Regions from separate parts of the Bacteriovorax sp. HI3 genome, predicted to be linked through region 2. Evidence: riboswitches for the same ligand, from Rfam matches in the RefSeq annotation. Region 2 holds a riboswitch; the other holds the start of a gene.

Region 1 (14,993 bases), 340 kb from region 2:
GAAAGCGAATAATAGAGCGCAAATCTTTTTTTCCATCGTGAACTCCAGAGAAAAATTTCTCTATAAGTCTTATCGAAATGAAAAAGGAAAAGATTAAATTAGTCGGGTATTTTATTTTTCGAGCTCTTCAAGCTCTTGATAAAGCGCCAGGAGTCTTTCTTCCAGAACGCTTTGGGCGTCTGTCAGGATTTTTAATTCACCATTTTTAGGATCGGCGAGCTTCGTGTAGTCGAGGCCTGCGATCTTTTCTTCGATGATTTTAACCTTGGATTCAGTTGCTTCAATGTCGGTATAGATCGTTTCAAGACGAAGCTTGTTTTTGTTGTTGTTTACCTTAGGAGCTGCAACAGGTTGAGGAGCAGAAGGAGCAGGGGGAGCTTCTTTAGTGCTTTCCTTAAGCTCTTTTTCAATCTCCAGGGCATCCAGGTAAGGGGAAACCTGATCGTATCCACCTTCGAAGTTCTGTAGTTTCTTGTCATCAATCAACCAGACTTTATTGGTCACTGTACTTAAGAAAGCACGGTCGTGACTGATGAGGATAACGGCACCTGGAAATTCAGCGAGTTTTTCTTCCAGGATCTGGATCGTTTCAAGATCGAGGTCGTTGGTAGGCTCATCGAAGATTAAAATATCGCCCGGTTTTGTTAAGTTAAAAGCAAGTTGAAGCCTGCTTTTTTCTCCACCGGAAAATGTTTTAAGTGGGCGGTTGATATCGTCGCGCTCAAAAAGGAAACTTTCAAAGTAAGAGATGACGTGTTTTTTCGATCCATCCGGAAGGGCCACGAAATCATTTCCGTCGCCGAGCAATTGATAAGGAGTTGTATCGATATCGAGCTCATCGCGCTTTTGTGAGAAATATTGGATTTGTAAATTATCAGCAGTTTTCATCTTGCCACCAGTTGGAACAAGATCACCTTTGACTAATTTTAACAGAGTGGTTTTCCCCACACCGTTTTGTCCCAAAAGGCCAATCTTATTGCCTTTGTGGATTTCTCCGCTGATTTGTTCAAAGAGAACTTTCGATTTTGAGTATTCAAAATCAAGATCAGTGAAGGAGACGAGAACTTTTGTCTGACGGCCGGATTTTTGTAAACTTAAATCAAGGGTCTTTTTGGCTTCACTCTTGATTGTCGAAACACGGTCTTTTAGCTCGAGAAAATTCTCTACGCGCTTTTTACTTCTTGTTCCGCGGGCCTTAACACCCTGGCGCATCCACGCTTGTTCGCGCTCCAGATTGTTTTTAAGTTTATTGAGTAAACTCATTTTTGCCTGTTCTGATCTTTCCAGGAAGGCCAGGTAGTCAGTGTAAGAGCCGTCGAAGTTTTCGATTCTCCCGTGCTGAATATGCAGGATTCTTCTCGTTAATTTGGAAAGCAGGTAACGGTCGTGAGTAATAAGCATAAAAGCTTTTGAAGTTGAGTTAAGTTCGTCTTCAAAGAGCTTGATGGTTTCAATGTCTAAGTGGTTGGTCGGCTCATCCCATAAAATGAGATTGGCGTTGCTTGAAAGACCAAGGCTCAAGAGAATTTTCTTTTGCTCACCACCCGAAAGGTCGGTGATTTTTTTGTCTAAATTCTCGTGACCGAAATATTTTAAATATGATTCGTAATCCTGGATTAATTCCCATCCGTGAAGTCTTTCGAATTCATCGAGGTGAGTTTCATAAAGAGTTTTTAACTCAGGATAAAAAACGAAAAAGTAGTCCTTAATCGAGACATTTTCATGGCCGGTAACTGGAAGCTCTTGAGGGACATAAAAAAGAGTGAAGCGTTTTGAGTCGTCTCCATCTCCGCGCGCCTTATTGAATTCAAAGGGAGGCGTAGAGTGATCTGGAACCACATCTCCTGAGAGGATCTTAAACAGCGTCGATTTTCCTTTCCCGTTTAGACCTAATAAACCAATGCGGTCCCCTGTTGAAATAGAGAGCTGGGCATTCTTAAAAATGGTTTTAGTACCAAAGGTAAGGTGAATATTCTTGATGCTGCAAAGTAAACTCATTCAGCGATTATAATGACTTGAATATCAATCGGCAATTAATTCCCAATTGCACAGGGAGATTCCTGTAACGTGCTACCATTAAGTTAGGTTACCTTTTTGGGTGGCTCCCTGCGGGAGAGAGTATGAACATTCCAGCAATCGCAAAAAACACTTTTGAGTTGCTTCGAAATCAGCCCGAATTTATGAATATCACCGAGTCGGTGGTAGAGCACCTAAATAAAATCAAAAGCAAACTTGAGAAGGCCCGTTTCGTTCATAACGTTGTCGATGAATGCAATAAAGAAGTCTTCGCACACCCACTTTTAAAAGAGTTTGTTCCTTGTAAAGCTGGATGCTCTGGTTGCTGCCACACTCAGGTGAGCGTGACAGAAGATGAGGCCGAACTCCTGTTGCATAACATTGATGAAGGTGTCGTGATTGATTACAATCGCTTGAGTCTTCAGAGTGAAGTGGGCAATGAAGCCGCTGATTTTTACAAACTTTCTTATAAAGATCGCGCTTGTGTTTTCCTCGATGAAAACGGAGCGTGCAAAGTGTATAAAGACCGTCCCTCTGTTTGCCGCACTAACGCTGTTGTAGGTGAAGCCTCTCAGTGCGATACCAGCTCACAGGCCCAAGGTCCTCTTCGCTTAGTTAAAACCCCTAAGGCCGACATGGCCATCGTCGCAGCTTTTGCTGTGGCAGAAAGCGGAACTCTGCCAGTTATGCTCTCTAAGGTATTAAAAGAAAGAAACGCCAGCGAAGATATTGGCTTTTTCAAGACCATTTTCGATCGTTTTACCGGGCGAAAACCAGTTCCCAAAGACACCCGATTATAGTAAAAATCCCCAATGGATTGCCTCTTATGTCACTCTGATTCAACATCTTTTGTTGCCGGTACTTTTATTTGTCCGGAATGCGCACTGGTGTTTAAAAATCCAGCTGACTTTCTGAGCGCTACAGATGATCACGATCGCTATGCTCAACACCAAAACAATAGTGAAGACCAGGGATACCGCGATTTTTTAGGCAAACTTCTCAACCCACTAAAAGACTTTCTTCCCCCTCATTTTAATGCACTCGATTTCGGGTGTGGCCCGGGGCCAACTCTTTCACTTCTTTTAGAAGAAGAGGGTGGCGAGGTCGAAATTTACGATCCCATTTTTTTTCCAGACGCTCATTTACTCATCCCTGAAACTTATGATGTCGTGACATCGACTGAAGTTGTTGAGCACTTTAAAACGCCAAAAAAAGATTGGGAACTTTTAGTTGGACTCGTTAAAGACGGAGGTCTTTTAGGAATCATGACCCAGTTTTACGACGAGTCTATTGATTTCCAAAAGTGGTGGTATAAAAACGACCCAACACATGTGGCATTTTACCAGGAAAAAACACTCAATTACCTGGCGGAAACTTATCAACTCGATATGATCTACAACGATCACAAGTCAGTCGTGATTTTTAGAAAGAGAGGCTATTAATGTTTACCATGTATGCAATCCCTAATTGTGACACTGTTAAGAAGGCACGTACTTTTTTAGATAAGAAAAAGATCGCTTACGAATTTGTGGATTTCAAAAAAACACCACCGACAAAAGAGCAGATTAAGAGATGGGCCGATTTTATGGGGGAGCTTCCCGCTAATAAAAAAGGAACGACTTACAAAAAATTAAAAGATGAATTCGAGGCTCTGACACCAGCTAAAAAAATTGATTTCATGATCGAAAACTCTTCAATGATCAAAAGGCCCGTTTTAGAAAAAAATGGCAAAACGCTCGCGATTGGTTTTGACGAAGAAACATACGGCGGGCTCTAGTTTGGATAAGGCGACCTACCTCAAGATTAAGGCCGAAAGAGAAAAAGCATTTTTAGAAAGTAAAAATGCCAAGGAAGATTTTTGTTTTAAGTGCCATCGTCTGCAGAAGTATTGCCTGTGCCCACTGATTAAGCCTTTCGATACCAAGATGAAATTCGTTATCCTGATGCATCCGATGGAAGCAAAAAAAGAAAAGCAGGGCACTGGAAGAATCTGTCTGGCCACGCTTAAAAATTCGCACATGATCATGGGTGTAGACTTCACTGAAAACGAAGAGGTCAACGCTCTTATTAATGACCCGAATAATTACTGTTTTACGATGTATCCGGGAGAGCGTTCACTCAATGTTTCTGAGCACGATGTTGCTCCTTTAAATAAGCTTCTAGATGAGAATAAAACCATCGTTCTTTTCCTCATTGATGGCACCTGGCCTTGCGCTAAAAAAATGATGAGAGAATCTAAAAACATCCAGTCTCTTCCTCGCATCTCTTTTACAGCGACTCATACTTCTATTTTTGAAATTAAAGAGCAGCCTGCCGATTACTGCCTTTCAACTCTGGAGTCTATCCACTTCTTTATTCAAGAGTGCAGCCGCCGTGGAGTTGAAAATACGGCCGGGGCCGAGGACAATCTTATTGATGTTTTCAAGGCCATGATCAAGTTTCAAATGGACTGTGCTCTAGACCCGAACAGATCGTCTTATAAACGTGGATCAAAGTTGGGGTACTCTAAAAAAGAAGACCGTGTGAAGGCCAAGAAGTGGCTGACGAAAAGTCGTTCTGTTATTCTCCCTGATCGCTAATTTTTCTTAATTTATGTTCAAATTTATTTCAGTATGTTTGGAATTTTAAGACTTACAAGAGTTAAGGCGCCTATTAACTTGTAATCATTGAAAAATATCGAAATTCAAAGAGACAAGTGTTTTGCGATTCAATGTTTAATTCCTTTTGACATATTCTCGGGAGGCGTTGTATCAAACGCAAAATTTAAAAAGGAAGTAACTTATGTTCAAACTCATTCCTGTAATGTTGTTATTTTGTAGCTCGCTTGCTTTTGCAACTCCAAATGAAGACATGATTAGTTATGTAAAAAATGGCTATGAAGATGATCTTGTTGAATTGCTCGAAACGGGAAAAGACATCAACATAAATTATCAAGATGCAGAGGGGTTAACAGCTCTTCACTATGCAGCCCTCTATAAAAGACCAAATATTGTTAAAATTCTTACGACGACTTATCCATTGAGCGCGTTAATTGATTACAATGTCCAAGACAAATATAATCAGACTTCTTTTTATATCGCTATTCGCACATGTAATGAATGCGTGTCTATTTTATTAGATAAAAAATCTCGTATTGATATTGAGCTTGGTCCAATTACACCATTATTAAAGGCCGTGATTGATAAAAATGAACCAATGGCAACTCTGCTTATCAGTATTGGAGCAAATACTGATGTGTTGATGCCTCTGAAAGATGGCTCTACAGAACCTTTAATTGCATCACTGATTGATAAAAGAATGCTTCCAACTCTTAAAGAGTTTTTAAAAGTTAACACAAACTTAAATGTTAGATTTGGAAATAAATATACTGCTTTAATTTTAGCTGCTGCTTGGAATTCGAAAGAAGTGGTAAAAACTTTGGTAGAAGCTGGTGCAAACTTAAATTTAAGAGATGCCAATGGTAATACAGCATTACATCACGCAGCCAAAAATTTAGATACGAATTTAGACATGTCACTTTATGAATACTTGATTGAACGTGGAGCTAAAATTGATTTAGCAAATTCACAAAATTTAACTCCATCAATGATTTTAAGTTATCGTAGGTCATATCTTGAAAATTATAATCTATTTTTTGAACTATTGAATAATTCCTCAGCTGAAAGATACGAGATGAAAATCTCGCAAAATTTTGTAAGTAAAAAAAATGAAATGTCTATCACTGTTACGGTAGGAGTTAATACCTATGATGTAAATACGGTAAGATTTTTAAACGATAATGTAAGATTTGATTTGTCTTCTAATTTAATTATTTTTAACAATAAATTTATATTTAAATTTAAAAATGAGAATAATGCTCTTCAAGCTCAACAATCTTTATCCAACATGAAATCACTTTACGAAAATTTCATTTCAACATTATAAGGAAGTACAAATGAAAAAATTAATTTTAGCTCTTTCTTTATTTTCAGTTAGTGTTTTTGCACAAGAATTCTCAAGCTATACACAGTGTGCAGCTAAAACACCATGCTTTGACTATTATGGTAGACCGGCAGGAGTGGCACAATGTTTTGTTGTTGGTTCAGCCTACGTTAGCAGTGGAGATAATAGCAATGCATGTTCATGGTATGTTGAACCGGGAGTAGGGGTTAGGTGCTCAGGCTACGCTCAGGTGCGTAACCAATGGGGGCAAATAGTATGGGCTTGGCAAAATTATGAAGCTCGCTGTCCACGTTAGATAAATAAATTGCCTAAAGGCCGTTGATTTAACGGCCTTTTTATTTCTTCTAGCTACGCCTTAACTTATCCTACTAATAACACAAAAAGTGGGCATTCAAAGAAGCCTATCCATCTCATATATCCGACTGAAATCCTTAGCTTTAGGTCAATATTACCTTCCATCTTTTAAGACGTTATACGGTTATAATGTAAAATAGATTTATAGAACCATATCGGTGGGTACGAATATGTTAAAGCATCTTTATAAGACATTGTTGATTTCAGTGATCTCTTGGTCGCTTTTAACAGTTCAATCTTCTGTTGTTTTTGCGGCTGCGACTGAAAGTAAAGCAACTGTCACAACAGATTCTAATGGTGTCATCACTGCTAAGAAGAGTGTCTCTTTTGAGAAAGTAAGTGACACGGACATGTTGGCTTCGATTACCATGCTTGCCGGTGGATTTATTGCAGGAAGGATGTGGCAAGCTTATTCGCCTGTGTCTATTGACGTAACAATTGCAGCCGCTGGTGGTGTTGCGTTCATTGCAGGCGAGGTGATGAGTAATATCAAGTTCAAAGGCACTATTGATGCCATGACCGTTGAAGTGGAAAAAAAGAGTGACGGTACAATCAATGAAGAACAGATCCAAAGACTTCAAGATTTAAAAAAATCTTATGAAGAAGCAAAGAAAACGACTAAAACAAAAAAGACATTGCAATTGGCTGCAGCAGCTGCTTTTGGTGCTGCCGCTTTAACTGCAACTTATATGGCCTACAGTGAAGAGGGGGCAATTCAAAGTTGTCTACAGACACTTAATTATGCTTCCGGTGCACTAGATAAGTGTATTGCTGCGGGGGCGACCGGTGTCGGAGCAACTGAGTCTGGTGCTTGTACTGCTTGTAAGCCTTTAATGGAAGGGTATCGTGCAAGTTTCATGGCCTACTCTAAGGCCAGAACGCCTCCTGGGCAACCATCAGGAATGAAAGATAAAGCGGTGTTCCCTTATGAGCTGACAGCAAAAAATCCTATGAATATGTGTAGTGAAATTGTCGCTGGGGCAACTGTTACGACACTATCAAAAAGTGTGCAAGGGGCATGTTTACCGGCAGCTAATCTTCTAATTAAAGATCAGCAGTCTGCACCTAACCCAATTACTGGTGATATTGTTGATGCCGGAAAAATATTAGGACTGCCAGCGGCTCAGCATTTTGTGAATTCACCTCAGATAAAAACAAATATTTTCGCAAACTACTTAGAGAGAAGCTTATCGTTTATTTTTCCAGAAGCTCAGGCTGGTTGGTTGCCAATGCTTGGTTTAGGGGCTGGGACACTCTTAGCTTTTTCCGGAATCCTGGGAACAATGGGAGTTTCAGTTGATACGTACATGTTTGTGCCAATGAACAGAGCGATCGCTTTTGGTGTCCTTGCTGGAATTTCATACATGGCTTCAAGATCATCTGATAATATCATTAAGAAGCTTGATGATAACATCCAGAAAATCGATGCAATTCTGGCCGACATGAATAAATTAAACAAAGGGGTTAAGGCCCAGAACTTACAAAATCAATCTGTCGCTATTAAGACAATCAATCCTTCTATCCAGAGTGCTCAGCCTTTCTCTGCAGATGGTTCTGCTAAAACTCCGTGTATGACAGGCAACAGCTCTGAAAATTGTGCGAAATTAGCGGACAAATTATCTTCTATGCCAGGCTTTGCAAATTTACCTGATTCGTTGAAGGGGATTGCTTCTCAGTCAGTAAGTCTTGGTGACAGCTTAAGTGGATCATCAGGAATCAGTGGTTCAACACTAACAAGTGCCGAAGCTCTAGGGAACAAGCAAAACGCGATCAACAAAGCATTAAAGAACCAGCAGGCAAAACTGACAAAAATTACCAATGGAAAATTTGATGCTGGTAAAGAAGAAAATAAATTCAAAGATAAAGTTAATGCAGCTTTAAAAAAAGAATTGCAAAAGCATGGAATGACAGCAACTGGTTTCATGGCAAGTATTGGCTCAACTCCAATGAACTCAGCCGATTCTAAAAATGATAAGGACTCGGGTTCTGGCAAGGGTGTCAATTTTGAAGGCAATGCTGTCAACTTAGCTGCAGGTGAAGCAACTGGTGAAAAAGAAAAAGAAGAAGGACTAAAACTTGAGTTTAAAGATACTGCACCAGTAGGTGATGGTCTGGCTCTTGGAGCTCCGATGGTTTCAGGCTCGGATCATTTAGATGTAAAAACCGATGAGATCAACGGCCAGAATGGGCCATCAATTTTTGAATTAATTTCTAGAAGATATTTTAAATCAGGTTACCCAAAACTTCTTGAGGAAGAACCAGCTAAAAACTAAGTTCTCTCTAACAAGATCGAGGCACGTATGTTGAAGTTTTTTTACAAAGTATGTTTGGTATCAATTCTTTCCGGTTCCTTAATGCTGATTGATTTCAGTTATAAAGGGGCACTTCTTCAGTCTGCGCAGGCAGAAACTGTAAAAACTGAGGCCATTAAGGATAAAGACTTAATGGGGACGTTGACCATGACAGCAGTTGGGACCATCGCCTCACGACTTTATACTTATAAGATGACAACGGATGTGATGCTTGCAGCTGCCGGTGGTGCTGCTTTTATTGCAGGTGAGGTTCTTGCTTATCTTAAATTAAAAGAAGTGATGAAAGGCATGGAACAAGAAATCACTAGGGATAAAAACGGAAACATTAATCAAGAACAAATTGCAGCTTTAGAGAGATTGAAAAAGTCTTATGAAGAAGCAAAGAAAACTGCAAACACAAAAAAAATGCTTCAAATGGCTGCAGCAGCGGCTTTCGCAGCTGCAGGTGTGGCCGCTTATACAATGGCTGCCGGTGATATGACGGCGTTAACTACATGTACATCGGGAATTGGAACAGCTCTATCTACAGTTTCCGGAGCAGTCACAGCTCAATGCCAAGCTTGGTTAAGTGCTCCTTGTCCCGGGCCTTGTACACAGCCGCTGGGTGCGCAATGTATGAGTGAAGTTGGTACATGTACTGCTGCTATCACCAAGTATCAACAATCGTTAATGACATATGAAATGGCCAGACAAGCCTCTGGACCATCAGCACAAGGATTAGCGACAACGACTGCTCAAGGAAAAGCTCTTCAAGCAGAATTAAGTGCATTGACCGGGTCTTGTCCAATGCACACTCAAGCGGCTAACGGATCACTCCAGGGAGCTTGTCAGCCTCTTATTCCAAATAATGATATCGGGACCAGCGGTGGTGCCGGGCTTATGACAGCAAACAATTCTGTGCAGGATTTACCGCCTATTCTAAAAAAGTACTACATGCAAAACAAGATGGATGCTAGAGAGATGGCAAGTGTTATTGAAAAGAATAAGGCCCATTTCTCTGCTTATTTTGAAAAAGCATTCAATGTAATTTTCCCTCCAGCGCATGCTGAACTTTTTAGTGCAATGGGAATTGCTTCAAGTGCAGCGGTTACTTTCCTTTTAGCGACGTCAGCGACACTTGGGCCATCAATTGATATGTTTCTACTTATCCCACAAAAACGTGCGATTGCATGGGGAGTACTGGCCGGTTTAACATTTGCTGCAACATCGGCAACAGATAATGTCATCAGCCAGATAGATGCAAACATTAAAAAAATTGATACCATTTTGCAATCAATGAGATCTCTAACATTGGGAGCGAATACTACACAAATAGCGGCAAAACAGCCGATGATTCAAACGACCATTAAGCCAAATTCGAATCTGGCGATTGCAGGTGCTAACTATGAAGAGGTAGATTTGTCACAATCAGCTAATGGTGTGGCATTACCTTGTTATACTGGTGGTGATTCGAAAAACTGTAAGTCATTTGACGAGTCAGTTAAAAATCTTCCAAGTTACAATGGTCTTAATGCCGATTCTCAAATGCAGTTATCAACCTTGTTAAAAAATGCAAATGGATTTAACGGGACAAGTAAAATCACGAAAGGATCACTGGAGGGCGCTTCAAACCTTGCCGGCCAAGCTAATGCTTTAAGAAGTGCTTTAGATAAAGCACAAAAAAATGCAGCTGATCGCTTGTTGAAACAAAAAAGTAAGATCAATTTAGCTCAACAGGCTAAAGCGCTTTCGGATTCGATTGAAAAGGGTGTGAATGATTCTTTAAAAAAATCTAACTCTACTGCCGGCCAGATGTACGCTTCAATGTATGGTGGCCGAGGTGGCGCATCTGCTGTTGGTTCATCTACCGCTTCTACAGATGACAAAAAAGTTGAAGAGTTAAAAAAGACTCCGGCGGCAGGTACCGGTGTGATAGATATGAGCGGTGCTGGTGCTTCGGGAGAGAAGGTAGATCTAGGTCTTACTGGTGTAACTGATAATTCTAAAACAATGACTCCTGAAGAATTAGCTGCATTTAATGAAGCTCAGAAAAATGCAGGTGCAACAATGGACGATTACGATTTAAAAGAAAATCAAATCTCAAAAGACTCATCAACTTCAATCTTTGAACTCATCTCAAACCGCTACCAACGCACAGGTTACCAACGCCTGTTTGAGAAAGTTAAGACCCAAGATCCGACCAAAGCAAAAGAATAAAATACTTCATAAGCCCCTCATTTGAGGGGCTTTTAGTTCGCGCCGCAAACTATTTTTCAAACCCCCTTTACATGGTTACGATTGTATACTAAGCTCTCGTTAGGAACTGAGTCTAAAATGAGAGGTTATTATGAAATTAGATACTTATAGTCAGTCTACGCCAGAAGTAGCGGAAACTAATACAATCAATACTGCTAAAACGGCCACTACGGAACAGTCTGGTAAGGACTTCTTCGTACAGAACACATGTAAAGATAAGAAGGACAGCGAAGGCCACGGCGTATGCCCTCTAAGAGAGCTTTTAAGCCGTCTGGGAGACAAGTGGAGCGTGCTTCTAATCCTTACTCTCGCAAGAATGCCAGGAGAGCGTGCACGTTTCTCTGAGCTAAAAAGAAGCCTTCCGGATATCTCACAAAGAATGCTGACTGCGACTCTTAGAAACCTTGAGAGAGATGGTCTTATTTCAAGAGAGATGTTTGCTGAAGTGCCACCAAGAGTTGAGTATCAACTAACTGAACTTGGAGTGAGCATTCTAAACCCAATGAGAGAAATTGTTACCTGGATCGAAGGAAACTGGACAACGATCATCACTTCGAGAGAAACTTTTGATAAGAAAAATCCAAAAGAGGAAAGTGAGCTTCAGTAGTGCTAGAAACAATTGATAAAAAAAAGATCGTTGAAGTTTTAATTGAAAAGTTAAATACAGAATTAAAAGAAGTCGAAGGCGCGGCCAAATCCACTCGTGATTTGGCCGTAGCCCCCGATCTCAAGTCGGAAGGAAAGTACGACACTCGTGCCATCGAAGCTGGGTATCTTGCCAGCGCTCAAAATAAAAGAGTCGAAGAAATCAAAATGGACATTCAGATGCTCGAAGACCTGGTGACTCAGATTGAGCCGGCCAGCAAACTTCAATTGGGCTCTTTAGGTCTTATTGACTGCAACGGACAGAAGAGATTGTATTTTCTCTCGACCACGTCTGGTGGATCAATGCTGATGATCGATAATTATCCAATTCTGGTGATTTCAGTTTTTTCTCCTATTGGCGATGCGGCCTTAGGCCTTGGCGCTGGAGAGAGTTTTGAAGTGGAAACTCCAAAAGAGACAAGACAGTACGAAATTGTCGAAGTATATTAACTCCAACAAAAACCAAAGATAAAAATCAAGTGAAGTCTGGTGAGATTCCAGCACTGTCCCGCAACGGTTAGAGTCCGATCCTTATTTTTATCTCCATTCATCCCGCGGAGGAATTTATGACTGAGCCATTCTCTTTATCTGCCCTTATTTCTGCCAAAATTGAAAATTCAATCACCAAACAAACCAAGGCCATCTTTCCCGATGTCACCAATCACTATGAAACATTATTTGGTGGTACTGCTTTATCGTGGATGGATGAAATTGCTTTTATCTGCGCGACTCGTTTTTCACGTTTAAGAGTTGTCACTGTTTCAACAGACAGGATCGATTTTAAAAGACCAATTCCTGCAGGGAAAATCGCAGAACTAGTCGCCAAAGTTAAAAAGGTTGGTGAGACAAGTCTGGTGGTCGGTGTGGAAATGTTCACTGAAGACATGTACGGCGAAAGCAGGGAGCTTGCCGTTAGAGGGGACTTCACTTTCGTGGCCATAGACGAAAATAAAAAGCCAACAAAAGTACTAATTTAAACACTTTATATTGTAATATCTATACGCTTTTTATTTTGATATTCCTTTGTGATTAAGCATCGGCTAGGATCGGAAAAATTATCCATCACCTATGAGAGGGAATATGAAAAAGATTTTAGCTGTATTTATTTGTATGATGTCTTTTAGTGCTTTTGCAGAGTATTCAGCAGAAGAGAGAGCAAAATTAAATGCTATCAGTTCATCTCTGACGAATCGTCGAACAGAGTATGCGAGTGCTATGGCCAGCGCGCGTCTTTATTCTGAGACGACAGATATCTTCGACCTTAATAAGTACTGTAAGGTTCTTCAAGGCGAATTTGGAGTTCCATTTCAAGAGTTTTCGACTTATGCAAAACAAGCGAATTCTGTATTAGTGTCTAACGACTCTACGGAAGTTAAGAATCTTTTAAACTCAATGTTGATTAACGGAGAGAGTGCTATTGCTAATTGTGGAAAGAAAAAAGCCAGCTTTAGCACATTAGAAGCCTTTTATGGTGCGATGGCCCCTCTACAGGATTTAATTCTTAAAGCTGTTAATCAAAGTGGAGCAGGTGAAGTGGCCGTAGAAGATTATGATAGAGTGACACCTGGTCTTTCAAAACTTGCCTTCTCTAAAGATGTAAAAGCTTTAAAAGGGAAATTCATTATTCTTATCTCTAAAGAAAATGGTAAAAAATGTGAATTAAGTATCAATACGAAAGCAGCACCTTTTATTGTGATTCCTGCAGGATCAGAAATGGTCATCCAAAACCGTTTTGATGGAGTTCCAAATTACGGTCTTTACCTAATGAGTGAGCGCGCACCTGGCGATTTTCTTTTTGCTCTAGGGTGTGGAAAAGGCCTAAGCGTTGATCAGATCCAGAACATGCTGGCAGAGATTGGCGTTTCATTTAAAGATATTAAGTAATCCTTATTGGCAACTAGAAGCAATGAGTTTCTAGTTGCCTTTCTTTGGGCATCGGTCTTCTCATCTTTACTAAAAAAGAACCCGCGAATACGAAAACTGCATGGCCTTGTAGAGTTATGACAGTTTTTAGACAAATATTATTTTTATAGCGAGTGTCTAATAGTCTTTTAAGAATAAGAACCTTAAGATCTAAATAAATTTCAGCTTACTTCACCCTAAATGGATTTTCTATTTTTGTTCAGTCTTTCACCACTCACGAATCCAAACTTAATGGTTTCTTAAGCTATTATCAATTTTACTGACCTGGGTTAACTATTCTTTTTCATTATCGATAAGCCCTGCAAATAAACTTATGTTCGCAATAGGCGCGGCTTAACCAAGGAAATCAGTTTGAAAAATTTTAGTTTAAAGGCAAAGTTGCTCTCGCTTTCAACCTTTCTAATTTGTATTTCGTTTTTAATTGGAGGCATTAGTTATTGGAGTTTGAGTAAAGTTGTTAAAAACTTTTCTGTTATTTCTGATACAAGTTATCCTAACACATCAAACATGCTTCAAATGTTCTCGAACTATCGTTCTATGAGAATTGAGGTGACTCAACTGATCTCATCTGAAGTGCCGACAGATATAAAAGATAAAGTTTATGATACTCTTGAAGAAAATATTAAGTCAGATGCAGAACTTCAAAAAAAATATCAGGAAGTAGAGTATTTACCTGGCGAAGAAGTTCTTTATCTTGATTTTAGAAAGTATATTGATGAATCAATTGCAGAAGTTAAAACTGTAATGGAAATGTACAAAAAAGGAAAAGTTGATGCTGAATCACATGCAAAAATGATTCAGATTGTAAATTTCAAACTTGGTGACATCGGTGTACAGGCGAGAACAGCTTCTCATAAACTTAGAAATTTTCATTACGAGCAAGCAGAGCTGGCAGAAAAGACAGCTAAAGATGCAGCTGCAAATGCTACATTTATCATGATTGTTACAATTGCCATTTTAGGCTTTCTGGGAATTGCCGCTTCGTTCATCTTCTCAAATGCATTAACAAAAGCACTTAAAGCCATCAGCGACGCTCTAGATGAATCAAGTACACAAGTATCTTCAGCGGCAGGACAAATTGCTTCTTCTTCTGAAGAACTTTCTCAGGCAGCAACAGAGCAGGCCGCCTCTCTGGAAGAAACATCGGCATCAGTAGAAGAAATGAGCTCAATGATCTCTATTAACTCAGAAAATGCAAAAAAAGCTTCTGAAAATTCTGTATCTTCACATAAACAAGCAGAAAGAGGCCGCCAAGTTGTTAGCGAAATGGTGGCTTCAATGGCCCAAATCAATGAAAGTAACAATAATATTATGACTCAGATTAATGCTTCTAACGAGCAAATGGGTGAGATCGTAAAAGTTATCCAGGAAATTGAATCAAAAACAAAAGTCATCAACGACATCGTATTCCAGACAAAGCTTCTATCGTTTAATGCTTCTGTCGAAGCAGCAAGAGCTGGTGAGCAAGGAAAAGGATTTGCGGTTGTAGCTGAAGAAGTAGGTAACCTGGCACAGATGAGTGGTAACGCAGCTAAAGAGATTTCTGAAATGCTAGCGTCTTCAATT
Region 2 (14,993 bases):
CTATACCATCGCATGGTGGTTAGCGTTCTACCCGTCACTGGCGCTCTTCATTGTTCTTACACTCCTGAACCTAATCGGTCAGGGAGTTAGAGATGCAATGGACCCGAACATGACTTAGAAAACGTATCTAAGTCCAACAGAAGCAATTCTTCCACCTGTTCCATAGCCGTAGACTTCTTCGTAGTCTCTATCGAGCAGGTTTTTCACTTTCAGGTAAATAGAAGTGTTGGCCCTGAATTCTCTTTCATATCGCAAATTGAAAATCAGGTACGATGGCATGTTAACCGTGTTTCCAAGGTTATCGACATCGCTTCTTTTACCTGTGAAATCCCCCTCAACACTGACTAATTCTTTATTGGAAGGAGCAAAGTCTACTGAAGTTTTAACATTGATATTTGGGCGTCTGGCGAGTTTTTTCTTCGCTGTCATATCTCGGGCAGAAAGCCAGGTGACGGACGTATTTGAGCTTAAATCTTCCGTCAATTTAGCGGCAAAAGAATTTTCAACTCCGATGATTCTGGCCGTGCCTCTGTTTTGGTTAACAAAAGTGACCGGGTCATAACTTAAACGGTTTTTGATATCAGTGTAAAAAAGAGTCCCAATATACTTACCGTTTTCAGTGACCGGAACTTCAAATCCAATTTCAGCTGTCTGGCTTTCTTCCGGGCTTAAGTTTTTATTTCCATAAGTAGGATCGTGTAGTTGATTTAAGCTTGGTGCTCTAAAACCAGTTGAATAGGCCATCTTCAGGTTGAAGTGAGTAAAAAAGTGCATGAGGGCAATTTTATATGTGACATGCTCACCGAAGGATTGATTGCTGTCCAAGCGGATTCCGGCATTGGCCACGGCCGGGCCAAACTCCAGGCGGTTGTATAAAAAGAAACTGAAATTTTCGTTAGTATTTTTCTTTTGGTCTTCTTCATGCTGGTAATCGAAGTTGTAGTTCTGCGTGAAGAAGTCATTGAGATACTGAGTGTGATTAAGAGCTACGCCGTTAATTTCACCTTTAGTTGTCGTTGATGAAGCCGCCGTGTGTTTGCTGTCGCTTCTAACATTTAGAGTGCGGTGATGCTCAGAGCGAGTCAGGTTCAGGGATGTTTCCCCTGATGACCAGGTTTGAGTGTATCCGGCCTTCATAAATTTTTGCTCAGTAAATTGGGAGTCGTTTGGATCATCTTCACCGGCCCCACCGCCTTTATCCAGGTCGACTTCGTCATTGACGTAGCGGTAATTCAGGTTGAATTCCCCACTCGAAATAGTTTGAGCAAGAGCGGCCGAAAGAGTGGTTCGTTTTTCTCCGTCTTTTTCAGCGTTGGGATTGCGAGAGTCATTAGCCGCTGAAAAGCCAGTTGTCTTTAAATGGTCAGCTCCAAAACTCACTGATGTCTGGTTGAATTTTTTCTGAGCATTGACTCCAGCATTAAGAGTGTTGTGAGTTCCGTAATCAACAAATCCAGACCCACTAAGTTTATCGGAACCTTTTTTAGTTGTAATAACGAGAACGCCACCAATAGCATTTGATCCATAAAGAAGACCTTGCGACCCCTTTAGAATTTCTACGCGCTCAATATTATTTAAACTCAATCTTCCTAAATCAAACTGGCGAGTCGGATTACTGGGGTCATTCATGACAATACCATCAATAACCACTAGCACTTGAGAGGACTCAGTTCCGCGCAGGAAAAGGCTGGTGTTTCCACCCACTGGCCCCGATTGTGATAATGTTAGGTCTGATTCTCTTGAAAGGAGTTCAACTATTGAAGAAGCCTTTTTGATTTCATCTTTTTCGAACACTTTAATATCGGAAGGTGATTTTTCAAGAGTACTTTTAATTCTATCGGCAGTAACGATGATGTCATCGCCAGCGAATGCTGCGTGCGAGGCTAAAAAGGCAATAAGAGATGCGTGCGTGATTTTTCCAAGCATAGTTCCTCCACGGGTGAATAAGGGAATAAAAAGGGATCGGGCTTTACCGTTGCGGGACAGCGTTGGAATCTCACCAAACTTCACTACTTCTTATTCTTCATTGAGCTTGCCTCTATTATAGGGAAAGGAGGACACTTTACAATAAAAATGAGGGGCCTTAGACTTTTTAAATGAAGTTTTATTGTTTCATTTTTATTCTGGCCCTTTCAATTAAGGCCCACGCTGCCGATTGTGAAGCAGCCAGACCACTTAAGGTTTATAAACCAGCTTACGCTGAATATTTCACCATTGCTTACTATGATAACTATAAAATTGTAGATGCAGGAAAGGCGCCTTCGCTTGAGCGCTATATTGTTGCAGACGCTCCACTCAAATGTGAAACGAATCTGGCGGTGCTGACATCTAAAACAAAAAGATTTGTTTCCTCTTCAACGACACATTTATATTTTCTCTCGGCCTTTAATCTCGAGCACACTTTAGTTGGGTTTCAAGGAAGCCGTTATATCTTTAACGACAAAATTAGGTCGCAAAAAATTAAAGAGATTAATTACCAAATGAATCCTGAAGAGCTTTTTTCTCTTAAACCTGACCTGGTCATGGCCTATTCTGCCAATGCAGGAGTGGAGAGAGTAAAACAATTAAGAAAGTTAAAAATCCCCATTGTTCTTAATTATGACTTTGAAGAAAAACATCCTTTGGCGAGAGCTGAGTGGATTGTTTTTGAAGCTGTCTTTTTTGAAAAAGATAAAGAGGCCCAAGAGCTCTTTAATAAAATCAAAACAAGTTACAATGAATTTAAAAAGCAAGCTATTGGGCTTAAAAAATCCAAAATCCTGGTTGGCGATATTCAAAGTGGAAAATGGTCTACATGTGGTGGCACGAGTGACCTAGCGATCATTATCAATGATGCCGGAGGAGAGCTTCTGCTAAAGAGCGATAGTAACCAGACTCAGTATGTCTCTCTGGAAAAAGTTTTAAAGATCAATGAAAGACCAGACTTCTGGTTTTCACAGAATACTTGGGAAGATGCTAAGGGCATGAGAAAAGACTCGCGCTATAAAAAATTCCAGGATGTTCCTCTCTTTAATAATACAAAACTTATAAATCAGTATGGCTTTAGTGATTTCTGGGAAACAGGTGTGGCCCGTCCTGATCTTCTTATTAAAGATTTCTTTGCAATAATGCATCCTTCTCAATTGCCCAATGAAAAAACAATCTGGTATAAGGAGCTGAAATGAACAGCAGACCCTTAGTCACCATTTTTAGTTTTTTTCTGATCACCGTGCTTTTAGCTGCGATCCTTTTGGTTTATGGAGAGGCCGGATTTAATGTCCAAGACGATTTGCTTTTATGGCAGCTACGCTTTCCTAAGATTATCGTGGCCCTTATGGCCGGAGGAATGCTTGCCGGATCAGGACTTCTCTTACAAGTGTTTTTCCAAAACCCATTAGCGGGACCTGATCTTTTAGGAATCAACGCCGGTTCGTGTTTAGGTGTGGCCATCGCTATTATGGGGGCTTCATTTTTACCAGCGGGAATTGCGCCTTTTAGTCAGACGCTGATGGCGATGTTGGGTGCTTTGAGTGTTTTCCTTCTTTTAACTTTTTTAGTCAGAAAGAATATTAACCGCATCAGTCTTTTGATTCTTGGGCTTTTAATTGCAAGTTTTACGGCAAGCTTTATCAGTGTGCTAGTGAATATGACTCCAAGTCTTCAGGTAAAAAACTTCTTAATGTGGTCGATGGGAAGTTTTCAGGGAGTGGCAATTGAAGAGCTTCCATATTTTGTTGGCTTTGGACTTCTAGGGTTAGTTTTCCTGGCCATTCTTCCAAAGGGGCTTAACCAATTTATTATCGGCGAAAACTATGCTCGTAGCATGGGTGTAGACGTAAAACGCTTTAAAACAATTCTCATTTTAGTGTGTTCATTTTTAGTGGCCATCGTCACTGCTTACTGTGGCCCGATTGGGTTTATTGGAATCATTGCTCCTCACATTGCCCGCACTTTTATGAAAAGAAGTGATATCCGCCTGGTGATGCCAGCGGTGTTTTTTGTCGGAAGTTCTCTGGCACTTTTCACGGAATTAATTCTTATTTTTACCAGTGAATACTCACTGGCAACAAATTCCATTTTAGGTTTAATCGGTGCTCCGGTGATTGCTCTCTATCTTTACCGCGACAGGAGAGTTGTATGATTACATTTAACAATCTCTCGGTTGGCTTTAACCATAAAACAGTTCTGGCCGAACTTACAGGAGAGCTGAGAAAAGGGGACTTGATTGCCCTCATGGGAATCAATGGCGTAGGGAAGAGCTGCTTTTTAAAAACGATTACGGGTTTAAATCCGCTTATTAAAGGCGAGCTGTCTTTAGATGAAAAACCTTTTTCAACTTATTCTGAATTAGACCTCGCCAAAAAAATCTCAGTGGTCTTAACCGATAGGGTTCAGGTCGATTATTTACGCGTTTCTGAGCTCATTATGCTGGGCAGATCTCCTTACACTAACTTCTGGGGAGAAGTTGCAGCAGAAGACAAAGCTGCTGTAAATGACATCATTAAAATGCTTAATATCGAATCTATTACCGACAGGTTTTTTTCTGATTTAAGTGACGGACAAAAACAAAGAGCACTGCTTGCGCGCGCACTGGTGCAGACTCCGGATTACTTGTTCTTAGATGAGCCAACAACTTATTTAGATATTCCTTCAAAGATTGAATTGATGAAAATTTTAAGATCGGTGAGCCTGGATAAATGCGTCGGTGTGCTTTTTAGCACCCATGATCTAAGCTTGGTTGAAAATATCGTTGATCAAATCTGGCTGGTTGATTCCCAAGGTGTGCTTCATAAAAAAAGCCCCGAGGAAATGAATCGCTCGGGGCTTTTGGCTAAGAATTTTAATCTTTAAATTTGTACTAACGTTACATCAATGGTTCTTTCTTTTCCGTCTCTGACGATTTTCACTTTTACTTTATCGCCAATTTTATATTTGTTAACTGTCGAATAAAGATCGTCGTAGCTTTTAATTGAATCAGAGTTGATTCCAACAATAATGTCACCAATGTAGTACTGGCCGAAACGATCGCGAGTGATTCCTTGAAGTCCTGCCTTTGAAGCTGGACCTTTTGGATCGACAAATTTCACCATGACACCTTCGCGCAGACCAAAGCGGGCAGCGTAGTAATCTTCAAGAATAGCGACTCCAAGACCAGGGCGAATGACACGTCCGTATTGAATGATTTGTGGAACGATGTCTTTGATAATTGCTACAGGAATAGCAAAACCAAGACCAGCAGAAGCCCCAGCTCCTCCGGCATTGTAAATCATCGCGTTCATTCCAATCAGTCTTCCTTGAGAATCAAGCAGAGCTCCACCAGAGTTACCTGGGTTAATCGAAGCATCTGTCTGAATCATTCCGTTGATGGAAACGCCACCAAAACCTTTAATCTTTCTTCCAAGAGCAGAAACAGATCCAGTGGTTAGTGTGTGATCAAGTCCAAGTGGATTTCCGATCGCCAGAGTTTTTTGTCCAACCAGCAATGTTCTTGAGTCACCTGGGACGATTGGTTTTAAATTTTTTGGAAGCTCAAGTAATTTTAAAACAGCGATATCGTTTTTTGGATCGCCACCAACTAGCTTTGCTTTGTATTGTTTCTGGTCTTCCCTAAAGGCCACAGTGAAAGAGTCTCCACCATCGACAACGTGATAGTTAGTGACGATGTGTCCAGTTGTGTCCCAAACAAGTCCCGAGCCCATTCCGGCCTGAACTTCGGTAGCGTCCATATCAAACATGGCGCGGGTTTTTTTTAAATTGGAAACGTTGACGACAGAATCGGCCGTATTTTGGAAAACGCTAATAGAATTTTTTTCGTTGTCCAGAAGCATGGCCGCTTCTTTTTTGGCATTTTGCTGTGAATACGCAGGGACAGCTAAAGCCATAGTTAGAACAACTAAAAGACTTAACTTACGCATGAACTCCTCCTTGCATGGAATGTACTCTATAGATATAATCCCGGAAGGCATTTTGAGCAAGGGGTTAAGGTGGAAATTAAGTTTTACAACCGCGTAACGGGTAAAGTAGATCACGAAATGGTTTATGGAGATAAATTTATTGAGTGGCTTTACGAATCTCCAAGTGGAAAAGGCCTTTCTCACCTTGTTTGCAAAGCGCCAATCAGTAAATTTTATGGGGCCTTACAAGACTTACCTTTAAGTCAGCAAAAAGTTGCACCGTTTATTAAAAAATTCCAGATTCAAATGGATGATTACCTTCCTGAAGACGGAAGAACTGAACAATCTCCTTACTCAACTTTTAATCAGTTTTTTATCCGCCGTTTTCGCCCAGGAAAGCGTCCAATTGTAGAGAATCCATCTGAGATGGCAGCTTTTAGTGAAGCCCGTTATTACGGCTATGAGAGTGTTCTGGATAACGAAACTGTTCCTGTCAAAGGGCACAACTTAAAACCAAAAGCGTTAATCGCTAACAGCAAATGGGAATCGACTTTTGAAGACGGGCCACTACTTTTAGCCAGGCTTTGCCCGGTAGATTATCACCGCTACCATTTCCCTGATGATGGAAAAATTGTCGATGATTACCGCGTCTCTGGGCTTTACCACTCAGTAAATCCATTAGCGCTAAAATCAAAAGAAGATATTCTGATCACGAATGAAAGACACGTCACGATTCTTGAAACAAAGAATTTCGGAAAACTAGCCTACATTGAAGTAGGAGCAATCTGTGTCGGAAAAATCATCCAGTCAAAACCTTTAGATAAAGGTAGAGAGTTCGCTCGCGGAGAGGAAAAAGGTTATTTCCTTTTTGGTGGCTCAACAGTGATTGTCGTTGGTGAAAAAGGAAAATGGAAACCAAGCGCAGACATTCTGGCCAATACTAAAAAAGGAATGGAGACCTATCTTCATTTAGGAATGAGTGTCGCTGACCGTTGCTAAAAGCGGGTAGTGGTCAGAGGGAAAGAGTCCCTCAGCGCTTGTTGTTTTTACCAGACGGATATCTTCGCAACTAAAACTCTTCGGAATTAAAATCCAATCAATGCGATCGCCTTCAGGCATTTTATCACCGAGGAAACTATGATGACTGGTTTCCTCGGGAAGTTTCTTTTCTTTCCACGGATCTTTTAAATTAAAACTTTTAACTAGAGTATCCTGAAGTGCTGTTGTTGGTGATTCATTAAAATCCCCCATAATAATCACCTCGCGCGAGCTTTGCGATTTGATCTCTTTGATCAGGACTTCAATTTGCTGTTGCCTGGTCTCACTCTTAACGTGATCCAGGTGGGTATTGATGATGATCATCTGGTGGCCATTTTCAAGAAAAGTTACATCTGCCCAAGTGCAAAGCCTGGGGAACATACTTTGGAAAGAACTCGATCCCGGGGTATGAGGGGTTTCCGAAAGCCAAATGTCTCCGGATTTTTCAACTTTCACCGTTTTGGGATTCACAAACAGACACGGGTACATGCGCTCATCAATCCAGTTTCTGTGAGAGTCCACTAAAACAAGTTCAGGAAGGGCATCGTCTAATTCTTTTAGTTGCCCAATTCTGCCTTCCTGAGTTCCCAAAATGTCCGGTTTAAAATCCTGGTAGAGTTTTACCAAAAGAGGCATGCGGGCTTCCCAGTTGTGGACTCCATCAGCGGGATTGGAAAAACGAATGTTGGACGAGAGTATTTTGAGTTTCATAAATTGTTCTTATTTTAGAACAGAACATTCTTATATGAGAACATGATTCTCTCTCAAGGCCCCTCCTTATGGCCTGATTTCATGACGTTATCCCATCAAAAGCCTTGGCACACCCCCTGCTTTAGGAGTCAGGCAAAAAGGGAGGGACAATGGACTTACAGAAAACGATTTTAAATCAGTATGTGCTTTTAAATGGCAAACCAACTTTAAAGAAAATTTCCGAGGACACTGGGATTCAAATCACCCGAGTTTTCAGGCTTTTTAACGGCAGCACGATGAAGCTTTCGGAGTACCAGATTTTTAATAAAAAAGTGAAAGAGAAAATGGGATTAACTGATGGAATTGAGGCGATTGCCTTTGAATGCTCACTTCGTTTAAGCCCGGATGCCATCAAGGATTTGGAGCAATTCCTAAAAAGAAAACTGGAAGTTTGGAAACTCATTCAGGTTCAGAAATCGGCCACTTCCGACACATTAACAGCTTAATTAACGCACGGGGGGAAATACAATGAGCGACGGACTTTTAATGATTGAAAGAATGGTGATTGAATCGCTTTCTAAAAAGGAAAAGAACATCCAAGAGATTGAAATTGATACGAATTTAAGCCATGGATTGTTGTTAAACATTCTGCCGAATTTACTCATGAGGAACATGGTTCGTTATCGAAGTGGGATTTATTCCATCGATAAAGACCATTGTTTCGAATGGTTAAGTGAAGTGAATAGGAAAGAAAACGTCAAAGAAGAGGCCCGAGAAATCTTCTCTTCTTTAGTGAATCAGTATTTTAAAAAAGAAACTCAGCCTTCTTCTCAAAATGGGCCACAACTTAAAATCCAAAAGGTCTGGTTAACAAGAGAAGAGGAGTTGATTCTAAAATCCCATATGGCAACGCTGGAAGGTTTTTTCAATGGAGTGAAAGAGGCGAGAAAATACCATCCTCAGAGGGAAAAAACCTGTGAACAGCGTGTAGTGGTCTGGGGATTATCTCACTACTCGGATTTAATTGAGGGAGTTTTGCAGGCAGTTTAGATTAAAATATTTTTAACTTTTTTAAGAAAGACAGTTGACTTCGATACAGCAAAAGTAATATAAATTTAGTAATCATTATTGTGCACGGTAACACGTCATCATCTAAACGAAACTTAGGAGATTTGAGATGAAAAAATTATTAGTTCTTGCTCTTGTTGTATCTGCTGTATCTTTCGGTTGCTCAAAAAAAGAAGAAGCAACTACTACTGAAACTGCACCAGCTGCTACTACTGAAGCTGCTCCAGCTACTGAAGCTCCAGCTACAGAAGCTGCTCCAACTGCAGAAGCTGCACCAGCTGCAGAAGCTGCTCCAGCTGCAGAAGCTGCTCCAGCTCACTAATTAGTTATTAACCACTCGTAAGAGTGTTTTACTAATATAAAAAAGGCTCCGAAAGGGGCCTTTTTTATTTCTACCGGTTCAAACTTTTTTTAATCTTATCCTACGTATCCATGTGTCTTCAGCATGTCTTCTACTAAGTCCAAAAACCTATGATCGATGTCTTTGTTCTCAGGAGATTCTTCACAGCATTGAAGATAGCCGAGCATTTTTTGAAATGAGGTTGTGCGGTTTTGCTCTGTAAGCCAGTCATTGAAAAAAGTAACGGCCGCAAGCCATGCCCCAAGAGAATAGTTGGAATGATCGACCACTTTAAAAAAAAGATCGATGCCAGGAATACCCACCGGACGCTCTTTGCTGTCTTGGTATAAAAGTTTCACCATGAGTTCAGTTTGAGGAATGGTTGCAGCACCTTTGGTTAAGCGAATCAGGTTTCTATCAGAGAGAAATTTTTCTGGAACCGTCTGGCGGGCGTAATCGAGTGTCTTTCGCCAGTCTTCACCTTTTTCAGTGATAACGTCTTCCAAAGTCCTGAATATTTTTTTCGGCGGATTATTTTGGTTCATATCCTAAATTGGGCGCAAGCCACTTCTCGACATAAGTGCGAGATTCATTTTTTCTTTTTGCGTAGTCTTCACTTTGATCTTCACCGATGCTTCCTACATTAAAGTAGCGGGCCTCTGGGTGATTGAAATAGAAACCAGAAACAGAGCTTGGCGGATTCATCGCAAAGTTTTCTGTTAATGTAACGCCTGTAAGTTCGTTAGCGTTTAAAAGATTCCACAGGATTTCTTTTTCAGTGTGATCAGGACAAGCTGGGTAACCTGGTGCCGGGCGGACTCCACGGTATTTTTCTTTGATCAAGTCTTCGTTGGATAAATTTTCATTTAACCCATAGCCGAAGATATCGCGGACTTTTTTATGCGCTAGCTCTGCCAGGGCCTCAGCTAAACGATCACCAATGGCCTTGACCATGATTGATGAGTAGTCGTCTTGCTTGTCCTGGAAGGTTTTAGCAAAAGCTTCAACTTCATGACCTGCGGTGACCACAAAGCCGCCAAAATAGTCGTTGTGACCTTCTGGTGCGATAAAATCAGCCAGGCAGTAGTAGACTCCATCGTCACCGATTTTTTCTTTTTGTTGACGCAGGAAATGGAGAGTTGTGTTGTTATTCACAATCACATCATCACCTTGTGAAAAGGCCTTAAAAATACCGATGGCCACTTTCGGTGAGAAGATTTTTTCTTTTACAATTTTGTTGAGCAGAACTTGAGCATCATGGAAAAGTTTTTGAGCTTCTTGCCCATACGTCGCATGGCCAAGGATTTTTGGGTAAGTCCCTTTTAGTTCCCACGTCCAGAAGAACGGAGACCAGTCGATATAAGGGACAACTTCTTCTAGTGAAATATCCAGAGTGAAAACACCGACGCGAGAAGGTTTTGCAATCTCAACTTGTTCCCAGTTTGTTTTAAATGAATGAGCACGCGCTTCTTCTAAAGAGATCAGTTCATTGTCTTGAGACTGATTGGCATGTCTCTCTCTGATTTTTTGGAAGCTTTCGTTTAGGTTTTTTACATATTCACCACGGCGCTCTGGGGACAGGAGATTTGTACACACTTCAATAACTAGTGAAGCATCACCAACGTGAGCGATGGGAGAATTGTAGTGTGGAGAGATCTTAATGGCCGTGTGGGCCTTAGAGGTTGTCGCTCCACCAATAAGAAGTGGAGTCTTAAATCCCTGGCGTTCCATTTCTTTCGCCACGTGGATCATTTCATCAAGTGAAGGAGTGATCAGACCCGAAAGACCAATGATGTCAGCTTTGTTTTCAATCGCCACATCGAGGATCTTTTGAGCTGAAACCATAACACCCAGATCGATAACTTTATAACCGTTACACGCTAAAACAACACCAACGATATTTTTTCCGATGTCGTGAACGTCACCTTTAACAGTCGCGATAACAAAGACACCTTGCTCGCGTACATTTTTGTTTTCCAGTTTTTCTTGCTCCATAAATGGTTCAAGATAGGCCACGGCTTTTTTCATAACACGCGCCGATTTAACAACCTGAGGAAGGAACATTTTCCCGGCCCCAAAAAGCTCACCGACAACTTTCATCCCGTCCATTAAAGGACCTTCAATAACATTGAGCGGGCGACCGAATTTTTTGCGCGCCTCTTCTGTGTCTTCTTCAATGTATTGGTCTAAACCTTTCACCATCGAATAAGAGATGCGCTCTTCTAAAGGGAAGTTGCGCCATTCATCGACTTTGGTTTCGGTTTTATCAGATTTTTGATTTTTTAATTTTTCTGCCAGCTCCAAAAGCTCTTCTGTGGCGTGTGGGTGAAGATTGAGAACAACCGCTTCACACTTTGCTTTTAGTTCCGGATCAATTTCATCGTACACAGCTAGCATTCCGGCGTTGACGATCCCCATGTCTAATCCCGCTTTGATGGCGTGAAATAAAAACACAGAGTGAATAGCTTCGCGGACAATATTGTTTCCTCTAAAAGAGAAAGACAAGTTAGAAACCCCACCGCTGGTTAAAGCACCTGGGCAAACTTTTTTAATTTCTCTCACGGCTTCAATGAAATTGACTCCGTAAGAATTGTGCTCCTCGATTCCTGTGGCCACCGTTAAGATGTTGGCGTCGAAGATAATATCGCATGGATCGAAATCCAGCTTAGTGACAAGTAAGTCATAAGCACGTTTACAGATACTGACTTTTTCTTCTTTTGTTGCCGCTTGACCTTTTTCATCGAAGGCCATGATAACAACAGCTGCTCCGTAGCGCTGGATAAGGCGAGCTTGCTCTAAGAATTTAGCTTCACCTTCTTTAAGTGAAATTGAGTTAACAATTGCTTTTCCTTGAAGACATTTTAATCCTGCTTCAAGAACTTCCCATTTTGAAGAATCGATCATGATAGGAACGCGGGCAATATCTGGTTCACTGGCCACAAGATTCAAAAAGTGAGTCATGCATGCTTTTGAATCAAGAAGACCTTCATCAAAGTTGATATCGATAATGTTTGCTCCGTTTTCCACTTGCTGGCGGGCGACAGAGAGACCTTCGTCGAAATTTCCTGCTTTGATAAGTTTGGCGAATAAAGGAGAGCCGGTGACGTTTGTGCGTTCACCGACCATATAAAAGGGATTGTTGTGTGTAAGTTCAATTGTAAATGGTTCTAACCCAGAAAGCCTAGTGGCTTTTTTGATTTCTGCTCTTTTTCTCGGCTTTTTCGTCTGACATTTATTAACAATGGCAGCAATGTGATCTGGAGTTGTTCCACAACACCCACCCAGGATATTGATAAATCCACTATCGACGAATTCACCAACGAACTTGGCAGTCATCAGAGGTGTTTCATCGTAACCGGTAGGAGAAAGTGGGTTAGGAAGACCGGCATTCGGGTAACAACTCACAAAACAGTCAGCAATATTCGAAAGCTCTTCTAGGTATGGGCGCATTTCTTTAGCACCAAGAGCGCAGTTGAGTCCGACAGAAAGAGGTCTTGCGTGACGAACAGAGTTCCAGAAGGCCTCTACTGTTTGTCCTGAAAGAGTTCTTCCGCTGGCATCAGTGATTGTCACCGATAACATCAGAGGAAGTTTAGTCTGGATTTCTTCCTGGTATTTTTCAATGGCAAAGATCGCCGCTTTTAAATTGAGAGTGTCAAAAGTTGTTTCCGGCAGAAGAATGTCAGCTCCACCTTCAATTAGTGCTTTTGTTTGCTCATAGTAGTCCTCTACTAACTCATCAAAAGTCACAGCACGGAAGGCCGGGTTATTTACATCAGGAGAAAGAGAGAGCGTTCTGTTCGTTGGCCCTAGAGCACCAGCAACATAACATTTCTTTCCTGGATTTTTGGCCATGAAATCATCGCAAGCTTTTTTGGCCAGCTTGGCCGATTCATAGTTTAGCTTGTAGACGATATGTTCAAGATCGTAATCTTTTTGTGCGATCTTTGTTCCTGAGAACGTGTTGGTTTCGATAATATCGGCCCCACCTTCCAGGTATTTCATGTGAATGGCATAAATGACATCTGGGCGAGTTAAGCTTAAAAGATCGTTGTTTCCTTTTAAGTCGCCAGCATGGTCTTCGAAGTGACCTTTTCTAAAGTCTTCTTCTTTTAGTTTGTAAGTTTGGATCATGGTTCCCATAGCGCCATCGAGAAATAGAATTCTCTCTTGCAGGGTCTTCTCAAGTTCAATCAGCGTAGGGTGTTTTTTCATAACTTACTTTTGGAATTTTTTAACGATATCTACAACAGTGTTAGTGTCATTCATAATGTAGAAGTGAACGCATGGGGCGCCTCCCTCTAAAAGACCTTGAACTTGTTTTGAAGCCCATTCTTTTCCGATATGGGTAACGTTCTTCTGGTCTTTGGTGACAGCTTCCACCAGTTCATCTGGTAAATCAATATAGAAGTTTTTAGGGATACTCACCAGCTGAGTCGTGTTCTTTAGAACTTTGATTCCCGGAATAATTGGCACAGTGATGCCGGCAGCGCGGGCCTCTTTAACAAACTCAAAATAGTGTTTGTTATCAAAGAACATTTGGGTCACGACATAATCAGCGCCTGCATCAACCTTTCTTTTAAGGTTGATTAGGTCGAGTTTTAAATTTGGAGCTTCAAAGTGCTTCTCTGGGTATCCAGCGACACCGATGCAGAAATCAAACTTTGAACCACCTTCAATTTCATCCAGGAACTTGCCGCTATTAAGGGCCTTGACTTGTTCAACCAGATCCGAAGCATAGTAATTAGCACTTCGGCTTTTAGAGATTTCTTTTTTATAATTTGGTCCGTCGCCGCGAAGAGCGAGGATGTTATGAATACCCAAGAAATTTAGTTCGAGAAGAGCATCTTCTGTCTCTTCTTTTGAAAACCCCAGGCAAAGCAAGTGAACAACTGTGTCAATCTGAAAGCGGTTTTGGATAATTCCACAAATGCCGATTGTCCCAGGACGCTTTTTATAAATCTTTCTTTCAATTGTTCCGTCTTCTTTTTCATTGTAATAAGCAGAAGAGGAATGAGCCGTAACATCAATCCATGCGGGATGAACGGGTTTTAATGCTTCAACGATATCGATGATATCTTGAACAGATCTTCCTCTCGGAGGAGGAACGATCTCATAACTAAACAATGGGTTTTTTGCGCGCTCTAAGTGTTCAGTGACTTTCATAGAGCCTTATTATAGCAGGAATTATTGACTTGTGATAGAAAAAGGCTCCAATTATACTTAAATTAAGTATGAGTGATTGGTATCAAATCGAGAGTAATTCTTTAATCGTCCAAGTGACGAGTCTTGGCGCAGAAATGAAGCGTCTTTTCTCCAGAGATTGGCATCGCGAGCTTTTATGGCTTGGTGATGAAAGAAACTGGAAGCGTTCTGCTCCTGTCTTATTTCCTATTGTCGGTAAACTTAAGGATGATGAGTATTATCTTCAAGGCAAAACCTTTAAAATGCCTCAACATGGCTTTGCCAGAGATTACGAGTTTAAGTGTACTGAATGTGGAGCTTCGGAAATTGAATTTCTTTTAGTGGCCACGCAAGAAACATTTAATCAGTACCCCTTCTGTTTTGAATTGCGAGTCCGCTACAAAGTGGAAGGTTCAAAAGTCATTATTTCTTATTTTGTAAAAAACGACGATCGTCAGGATATTTATTTTTCCATTGGAGCACATCCTGCTTTTGAAACAAACGTATTAACAAACTACGAAATCCGTTTTGAAAAAGAAGAAAAAGAGTATTTTCGCGTGGAAAATGGCCTGGTCAACTTGACGAGACCTTTTGGGCTAAATGCTCAAAGCATCCAGTTGGAAAAGGGTTTGTTTGCCGATGATGCATTGATTTTTAAAAAGGTTAAATCAAAGTTTGTTGAGCTTATTGATAAAAAGAGAAATGAGATTATCCGCGTTCATTCTCACACTCCTTTTTTAGGAGTTTGGGGGAAAGGTGATGTGCCTTTTGTCTGTATTGAACCGTGGTATGGTGTATGT

Evidence for each region. A riboswitch is a leader RNA that binds a small molecule or an ion and turns the genes downstream of it on or off. The one in region 2 is predicted to bind cobalamin.
Region 1: another riboswitch for cobalamin. It lies ahead of AC6JA8_RS03190 (acyl-CoA thioesterase); the one in region 2 lies ahead of AC6JA8_RS01495 (TonB-dependent receptor plug domain-containing protein).

The regions. Positions count from the first base shown of each region.
Region 1 is NZ_AP026946.1:662,904-677,896, forward strand. Features, by position in the region: gene AC6JA8_RS03130 (hypothetical protein) at 1-36, opposite strand, end outside; gene AC6JA8_RS03135 (ABC-F family ATP-binding cassette domain-containing protein) at 112-1,998, opposite strand; gene AC6JA8_RS03140 (YkgJ family cysteine cluster protein) at 2,121-2,816, shown strand; gene AC6JA8_RS03145 (methyltransferase domain-containing protein) at 2,829-3,458, shown strand; gene AC6JA8_RS03150 (arsenate reductase family protein) at 3,458-3,793, shown strand; gene AC6JA8_RS03155 (tRNA-uridine aminocarboxypropyltransferase) at 3,795-4,595, shown strand; gene AC6JA8_RS03160 (ankyrin repeat domain-containing protein) at 4,798-5,940, shown strand; gene AC6JA8_RS03165 (hypothetical protein) at 5,951-6,253, shown strand; gene AC6JA8_RS03170 (hypothetical protein) at 6,483-8,585, shown strand; gene AC6JA8_RS03175 (hypothetical protein) at 8,667-10,820, shown strand; gene AC6JA8_RS03180 (winged helix-turn-helix transcriptional regulator) at 10,951-11,466, shown strand; gene AC6JA8_RS03185 (GreA/GreB family elongation factor) at 11,466-11,954, shown strand; adenosylcobalamin-variant (AdoCbl-variant) riboswitch at 11,971-12,041, shown strand; gene AC6JA8_RS03190 (acyl-CoA thioesterase) at 12,071-12,481, shown strand; gene AC6JA8_RS03195 (hypothetical protein) at 12,585-13,388, shown strand; gene AC6JA8_RS03200 (HAMP domain-containing methyl-accepting chemotaxis protein) at 13,779-14,993, shown strand, end outside.
Region 2 is NZ_AP026946.1:319,827-334,819, forward strand. Features, by position in the region: gene AC6JA8_RS01490 (ABC transporter permease subunit) at 1-118, shown strand, start outside; gene AC6JA8_RS01495 (TonB-dependent receptor plug domain-containing protein) at 115-1,926, opposite strand; adenosylcobalamin-variant (AdoCbl-variant) riboswitch at 1,949-2,023, opposite strand; gene AC6JA8_RS01500 (ABC transporter substrate-binding protein) at 2,097-3,164, shown strand; gene AC6JA8_RS01505 (FecCD family ABC transporter permease) at 3,161-4,120, shown strand; gene AC6JA8_RS01510 (ABC transporter ATP-binding protein) at 4,117-4,830, shown strand; gene AC6JA8_RS01515 (S1C family serine protease) at 4,827-5,894, opposite strand; gene AC6JA8_RS01520 (phosphatidylserine decarboxylase) at 5,964-6,872, shown strand; gene AC6JA8_RS01525 (endonuclease/exonuclease/phosphatase family protein) at 6,843-7,622, opposite strand; gene AC6JA8_RS01530 (hypothetical protein) at 7,772-8,107, shown strand; gene AC6JA8_RS01535 (hypothetical protein) at 8,130-8,651, shown strand; gene AC6JA8_RS01540 (hypothetical protein) at 8,779-8,991, shown strand; gene AC6JA8_RS01545 (hypothetical protein) at 9,087-9,554, opposite strand; gene metH (methionine synthase) at 9,541-13,224, opposite strand; gene AC6JA8_RS01555 (methylenetetrahydrofolate reductase) at 13,228-14,175, opposite strand; gene AC6JA8_RS01560 (aldose 1-epimerase family protein) at 14,244-14,993, shown strand, end outside.